2 linked regions of the Bremerella alba genome follow. Each later gene encodes a partner of the first gene's protein in a complex. Links are inferred from orthologs where the notes say so. Each region holds a gene or a part of one and is shown in the gene's direction. Other genes may lie near its edges.

What was found.
Region 2: the proteins of smc (region 1) and HOV93_RS02195 are in contact, whole or in part, in a crystal structure (PDB 3ZGX), measured with the Bacillus subtilis proteins. The link is inferred for Bremerella alba from one-to-one orthologs.

The regions. Positions count from the first base shown.
Region 1 is NZ_JABRWO010000011.1:30,250-34,680, forward strand. Bases 1-4,115 are described here. They hold smc (chromosome segregation protein SMC), read left to right. Parts: upstream 1-312; coding sequence 313-3,915; downstream 3,916-4,115. Other genes in these bases: HOV93_RS18690 (flagellar basal body P-ring protein FlgI), read left to right, coding at 1-252. Outside these bases: HOV93_RS18700 (hypothetical protein), read left to right, coding at 4,168-4,431. UniProt on the Bacillus subtilis protein: Required for chromosome condensation and partitioning.
Region 2 is NZ_JABRWO010000001.1:560,396-563,644, forward strand. What follows is about bases 295-3,227. They hold HOV93_RS02195 (segregation and condensation protein A), read left to right. Parts: upstream 295-1,336; coding sequence 1,337-2,119; downstream 2,120-3,227. Other genes in these bases: HOV93_RS02190 (hypothetical protein), read left to right, coding at 295-1,192; HOV93_RS02200 (MBL fold metallo-hydrolase), read left to right, coding at 2,281-3,120; hemW (radical SAM family heme chaperone HemW), read left to right, coding at 3,134-3,227. Outside these bases: more of HOV93_RS02190, read left to right, coding at 1-294; more of hemW, read left to right, coding at 3,228-3,249. UniProt on the Bacillus subtilis protein: Participates in chromosomal partition during cell division. May act via the formation of a condensin-like complex containing Smc and ScpB that pull DNA away from mid-cell into both cell halves.

The DNA.
Region 1 (4,431 bases):
GGCGAAATCATCCGGAATGTCTTCGCCTTGCGAAACGAGGGTTTCCTGACCGCTCGCGTCGAAGTGAACGCAATGCCGCGTCCCGATCGCAATTATGTACGCTCGGAAGAGTTGATGGCCAAAGAGTCGGTATCGGAAGAAAATTTCACGGATAACTTCTCCCAGTCGTCAGAACCTGCCAAAACCGAAGAGTCTTCCGAGGTAACCACCTACGCGGAAGGGGATGACACCTTGATCCCGTCGTTCGATTAGAGGACTCTAAAGTGTTTATCCACTGTGTTCCTTTAATCCGTCACTCCGTCGGAGCCGAATATGCTGAAGGCCTTAGAGCTTCACGGCTTTAAGAGTTTTGCCGACAAGACTCGCCTGGAATTCCCTGAGGGAATAACGGTCGTTGTCGGCCCTAACGGTTCCGGCAAATCGAATATCGTCGACGCGATCAAGTGGGTCTTAGGGGAGCAGAGCGCCAAAAGCCTGCGTGGCAAGGAGATGGCCGACGTCATCTTCAAAGGCTCCAGCGCCCATGGCCGCAAGCCGATGAACGCCGCCGAGGCGACCATCGTGTTCGATAACGCCGAAGGCACTCTGCCCATCGACGCCCCGGAAGTGCACGTCACCCGACGCGTCTTTCGCAGCGGCGAAGGCGAATATCTCATCAACCGGCATCCCTGTCGCCTGCGTGATGTGAAAGACCTCTGCCGCGGCACCGGCATCGGAACCGACGCGTACAGTATTATCGAGCAGGGCAAAGTCGATACGCTGCTTCAGGCATCGCCCCGCGATCGCCGCGCTGTGTTTGAAGAGGCCGCCGGGATTAGCCGCTTTAAGGCTAAGAAACTGGAAACGCAGCGACGTCTCGACCGTGTCGATCTGAACCTGGTGCGGCTGTCCGACATTGTCGAAGAAGTTGGCTCGCGCTATCGCAGCATCAAAGCCCAGGCTGGCAAAGCCCAGAAGTACCGCGAATATACCGAGCGTCTTCAATTGCTACGAACCGTCGTGGGGATGGAAGACTGGAACAGCCTATCGGTCCGTGTCGAGAAGTATTCCAGCGAACTGGAAGCACTCCGCTTAGATCAGGCCAACGCTCAGCAGGTGATCAGCACGGCGGAGGCCGGCCTGGAAGGTGCGGAAGCAAAGCTGTTCGAGCTGCAATCGATCCTCACGCAAAAAGAAGAGCAGCACGCGAAGCTGGCCCAGCGTCTGGCGACCTTGCATTCTTCATCCGGCATGCAGTACCGCTTGCTGAATGACCTGGAGCAGGAGTCGACCTCCCTTTCGGTGAGTCTGGTCCGCAATTTCGGTTCGCTGCGAACGCTCACCGCCGACCTGGCCGCATCGCAGCAACTGCTCTCGAAGGCGAAAACGCAGCGTGATGTGGTCTCGGCTGACCTGGAAAGCGTCGAAGCTGCCACCCAGGAAGTGCAAGCTGAAATCGAAGCCAAACGCGAGCAAGGCGAAACCAACCGTCAGCAACATCTAGAACTGCTGCGGAACGTCTCGACGCTTGACAATGCCTTGGGCGCCGTGAAGGCCCGTATCGAGAGCGACCAGAACCAACTGGAAGCGATCGAGAAGAACATCGAACGCGACGAGACCCGCCTGGGTGAGCACCGGAGCGAGCTCGAGCAGTTGACCCAAGACGAAGGGGGCCTGATCGAGCACCTTTCGACTGCCAAGGCGGAAGTGACCGACGCGAAAGGATCGCTCGGGAAGCAAGAGCAGGAAGCGGCTGACATTCAGGCTGACTTAGACGCATTGTCTCGCCGCCGGGCAGTTGCCGCGGAACGGGCCTCTGTGCTCGATGAACTGGAGCGTACCAGCGAAGGGGTCAACTCCGGCGTCAAGGAAATCCTGTCCCGGGCACGTGTCGAGCGACTTCCTTTGTTTCAATCGGTGATTGGCCTGGTCGCCGACGTGGTGCGGGTTGATGTCGAATATGCTCGGCTGATCGAAATTGCCCTCGGGGATTCGGCTCAACTGGTGATCTTGGAAAATGGCGAGCTGCTGCAGCAAGTGCTGGAGCGAGAAGTGATCTTCCCAGGCCGCGTCGGTTTGCTCGACATGCAGTCGCTGCCCGATCCCCAACACGACGAACCCTCGGGACTGCGGCACGAACCAGGCGTGATGGGGAATGCCCTCGACTTTGCCGAAGTGGAAGACGAATTCCAGCCGGTGGCGTCCTTCCTGCTAGGTGGCATTTGGTTTGTCGACAATGCTCGCAGCGCGTTGGAACTCAAAAAACGTTACTCGCAGCCGCTACGCTTCGTCACACGCGACGGTGAAATGCTCGAGGCCGACGGTCGTGTGTATGCCGGACCGACGACCAACGTGGGTGGAATCATCTCGCGGCGTAGTGAATTGCGGGCTCTTCGCAATGAAGTCGAGAAGCTCCAGCAAGCGTTAGAGAAGAAGCAAGCGAGTCTCGAAGAAATTCAGTCCGCCGTCGCCCAGCAAAAACAGGCCTTGGAAGATCTGGTCGGACAGCAGCAAGAGGCCTCGTCGGTACTCACCGAACATCGTCTGGTGAAGCAGCGGCTTGAGTCGCGAATCGCCGATGCGGACTCCGAGCTGTCCAAGCGAATCGAGCAGCGGGAAACGATTTCGGCTCGTATCGAGAACGATCAGAAGCAACTGAACGATCAAGAGCAAGAGCTTGCTTCGACACGGGAAACAATCACCCAGTTAGAACACGACAGCGAAGAGCTGACCCAGGCCCTCGGGGAACTAGAAGCGAGCCTGAGCGATAGCCGCAGTCAGATTACCGGCCTGAAGGTGGAATTGGCCCGGTCCGAGCAGCAGGTCGAAGCCCATCAGGCCAGCAGCGAGCGGCTGCAAGCCAACCTCGATGAACGGAAGACTGCGGTCGAAGAGATTCAAACGGCCATCGGCCTGAATCGTAAGAAGCTTGAAGGTCAGCAGCTGGAAATCCTCCGGGCCACCAGCGAGTACGCTTCGGCGATGCTGCAGCTGACCGAGTCGCAAGAGCTGCTGACAACCGAGCGTGCGGCTCGTAAGGACCTGGAAAAAGAGAAGTCCGGACATACGGCCAAGCTGGTCGAAGCCCGGCAAAAGCAGCGTACTGCCGACGATCAGCTACACCGCAAGGAGCTGTCCTTTACCGATCTGCGGCACGAACGGAGCACGCTCGAGCGGCGTTTGCGAGACGACTACCAAATCGAGATATCCGAGGTCGATCTCGATACTGAAGAAATCGAACTGCCTGGTGATCGGGCTGCAATCGACGAAGAGATTGCCGACCTGCGCCGCAAGATTAGCAACATCGGTTCGGTCAACATGGAGGCCTTGAAAGAGCTGGACGAATTCCAGGCCCGCTTCGAACAGCTCGATGGCCAACTGAAAGACCTGACCGAGGCGAAGGAGTCGCTCGAGAAGATCATCAGCAAGATCAACATCGACAGCCGCCGCCTATTCGAGGAGACGCTGGAAACGGTTCGTAGCAACTTCCAGGTGATGTTCCGCCGCGTGTTCGGTGGCGGTTCGGCCGATATTATCATCGAAGAAGGAGTCGACATCCTGGAAGCCGGCATCGATGTCATCGCCACCCCCCCCGGCAAAAGCTCGCTCAACATCTCGCTGCTTTCCGGTGGCGAACGTGCTTTGACGGCTGTTACCTTGCTGCTGGCCATCTTCCAGTTCCGCCCTAGCCCGTTCTGTATTCTGGACGAAGTGGACGGCCCTTTAGACGAAGCCAACATTGGCCGCTTCGTCGACGTGCTGAACGGATTCTTAGATTGGACCCGCTTCGTCATCGTGAGCCACTCGAAAGCCACCATGGCCGCCGCCACGACCCTGCACGGCGTGACCATGCAAGAGTCCGGCATCTCGAAACGCGTGAGCGTGCGTTTCGACGATGTGAACGAAACGGGTGACGGCGATATCTCGGTGGCTTAAGTCTTAGTGCGGTTGGGCTCGCATTCGATGCCACGGACCTGTGTCGGCAGGTAGTTAGTTCTTTTGCTTCTCTTTTGGAATTATTGATTGACTAGGTTGGCATTGCAGTTGCATAATGATGTCACGTGATACCCAGGGTGTTTTTGGCTATTTTAGCCCCGGTTCTGCTCAAGAACCCAGCATGTCCAAGGGCGGATAGCTTTAAACCGTGGCATCCCCTTCAATTCAGGCAATGTACAAGGCCGAGTTTTTATGAGATCGACGAAGGAATTTGACGGCTGGCTGGTATTACTCTTGGTTGGGTGTCTATCGACGGCCACCGGGTGTATCGCTGCCGACGACGGCTGGAACCGTCAGGCAGTCGACGGCATGGTAACGCTGCATGGCGAAGCGTTAGATTCTGGTGCGATCAGCTTCGAGCCTATGGATTTGTCTGCGGGAACGAGCGCGGGGACTGAGATTCATGATGGCCAATTCGCAATGGATCGATCGGCAGGCCTTCCTCCGGGTGAATAC
Region 2 (3,249 bases), on another replicon or contig:
GCAGTACGACTTTTCGCGTCAGTTGCTCGACACGGCGCGGAAGATGGAAAACGACAACCCAATCGGTCCCGGAGCGATTACCGAGTTCGATGCGTTGTTTGAAACAGGCTTCCTGGCGATCATCGATGCCGTCGTAGCTTCCTCAGAAAGCTGGGAAGTTGCCAAAGAGGGTTCGTCAGAACTCGACAGCGCGCTGGTCGAATGCCTGGAACATGTCACGCAGAACCTCCTGATTGTATGGCTTAATCATAGCCGCACACTGCGTTTGTCGGCAGTTGAGAAGTTTTCCGACCCTGGACAATGGAAGCTCGTTCAAGCTTTCATTCAGCGGTACGGTGCCGACCTGTTCACGCAACACTTTTTTAACCGTGGTAACATTCGCAGCATCTTGCATGGCGGCGTGGAAACCTGGATCGAAAAAGTTCGCCAGCAATGGCCTGAAGAAGACTGGCCCCTGTTCATTCAGGCCATGGGAACCAATATCAATCGAACCGAAGCGATTGCGTGCTTCAGTATGGTGTTAGAAGCAGTCCTGGAGAATTTCGCCGAGTATCGCGATTACAACAGCACGACTACGCAGAGCGACCGCGGCGAGTACCTGTACATGTTCCTCGACTTCCTACGTTTGCGGACCGCCTACGATCGGGTCTCTTGGAATCTAAAACCGATTGTCATGACGCACGAAGTTTTGGTTCGGACCGGGCACGCGGAAGCAGCCCAGATGTGGCGCAAAGCGTTAGCGGATCGCATTGAAGACGAAGCAGACAAGTATGTGCAGAAGCTTGGCACACTACAGCGCGAGTACGCCATGCAAATGCCAACAGTGGCCGATCGTATCAAGGAACGTTTTGTGCGACCGTTGGCAGTCGACCGGATCTGCTCGCTAGTCGAACAAGCGATGACCAACATGGGCAGCGAAGACGCCGACACGGCTTTCAAGCTTCTTGTCGACGAGGCAGAAGCGTTGGTCGAAGAGCCCAGTGGCGTGGGGCTCGATATCCCGGCTTGGCTCAAGGCCTTAGATGAAGAAGTGACCAAGGTCGAACTCGAAGCTAGCTTCTCAACCGAAAACGAAGCCTGGCAACCTGGCGAAGCGATTCCGCTCAGGAAACTCTCTCTGGAAGAAGTTCACGATCAAATCGACAGCTGGACCACCCATTTCCCTTCCGGTGGAGACGACGAAGAGGAATAATGGGTTAGTCCCTCAGATCTTCTCCCCTCGCCTCCTTGGTGAGAGGGATAGGATGAGGGACTGAAGCAGGTCCAAAGATCACCCCCTTATTCCCACAGACAGTGGAGAGGGGACCAGATGTCGTGAAACAACAGGTACGAATCAATGAACTTTCGAGTTGAAATTCCCATCTACCGGGGGCCGCTCGATCTTTTGTTGTACCTGGTCCGCAAGCACGAACTTGACATCGTCGACATTCCCATTGCTCAGGTAACCAAACAATATCTGGCCTATCTGGATATCCTCAAGGCCATGGATGTCAACAGCGTGGCCGACTTCCTAGAGATGGCCAGCACGCTGATTGAGATCAAATCGAAGCTTGTCCTGCCCCAAGCCGAAGACACAGACGAAGAGGCAATTGACGATCCGCGCGAACAACTCGTCGAACGTCTTTTAGAATACAAGCGATTCAAAGACGCCTCGAGCTTGCTGGAAGATCAAGGTCGCAACTGGCAGCGGCGTTTTACCCGCATTGCCGACGACCTGCCACCGCGCAAGGTCGATATGGCCGACCAACCGATCAATGAAGTCGAGCTATGGGACTTGGTAAGCGCGCTCAATCGCCTGCTGAAAGACAATAAGGCCCAACAGCCGACCAATATCGTTTACGACGACACGCCGATCCGCGTACACATGAAAGTCGTTCACGAGCGGATCGTTCAAGAGGGAAAGGTCCGCTTTCACACTCTTTTTCCGCCAGATGCGGCCAAGACCCGAATCATTGGCATCTTCCTCGCCCTGCTGGAACTGATCCGCCACTATAATACGCTGGCACATCAGGACGAGGGCGACAACGAGATCTGGCTCACCGCCGGCGAAGGATTCTCGGCGAACGTCCAGTTTGAAGATGTCGATGAATACAAATCAGGAATAACATCTGCGGAGTGAACCTAACTTCACAGAAGGCCGTCCTTCCCTTCCTCGACCCACGGCACCTCGATTAGGTGTGAACCGCTTTCATGGCGATTTGATACCGAATTAACACTGGCCTGCCCGATCGAGGGTGATGACGAAACACGACGAGATACACAACTCAAACTTTCACGATCATGCTCGACAACGCACCACTGCGAAAAATTGAATTTAACGGACTGACGATCGAGGGCTATTCCCGCGCGGCCGTTCAAACCTATTGGCGCATTCCCGAGATGAAGCTCGGCTTCGATCTTGGTCTACAGCCGTGGGACTTCATGGGCACGGCAACGTGGTTTGTTTCCCATGCCCACCTAGATCATATCGCTGCGCTGCCGGTGTATGTCTCGCGTCGCCGGTTGATGAAAATGCCTCCTCCGGTGATCTATATGCCGGAAGTTGCCGTCGGCCCGGCGCTACAGGTACTCAAAGCTTTTAGCCGATTGGATCGCGGAAAGATGCCGTGCACCATTCATCCTGTTCAGCCAGGAGACGAAATCGAACTCTCGCGTGAGTTGGTCGTCAATACCTACGAGACCAAGCACACCGTCCCTTCGGTTGGCTATATCGTTTCTCAGCGACGCCGAAAATTAAAAGCGGAGTATCAAAAGCTTCAAGGAGAGCAAATCCGTGACCTGCGAATTAGTGGCACCGAAGTCACCGAAGAGCATCGTCATCCGCTCTTGGCTTACCTGGGAGACAGCCGAGCCGAGGCAATGGATGACAATCCGCAGTTCTATGAAGCGGACATTCTAATTATGGAAATGACGTTCGTCTCGCCCGAGCATCGTAAGGAAAAGATCCACAAAATGGGTCACATTCACTTAGATGACGTGGTGGCCCGCCAGACTCGTTTCCAGAATCAAAAGATCATCGCCTCGCATTTTAGTACGCGGTACAACAATCGTCAGATCCAAGAGCATGTCAAAGCCAAGCTGCCGGACATGCTCGACGGTCGACTGCATTTATGGTTGTGAGCGTTCACTTCTCATGAGCGACCCCCACGCTATGAACGAGTCGCCGCGTAGTGCTTACATCCATGTCCCCTTTTGTACGCACCGCTGCGGCTACTGCAACTTCACGGTCATCGCAGGCCGCGACGACCT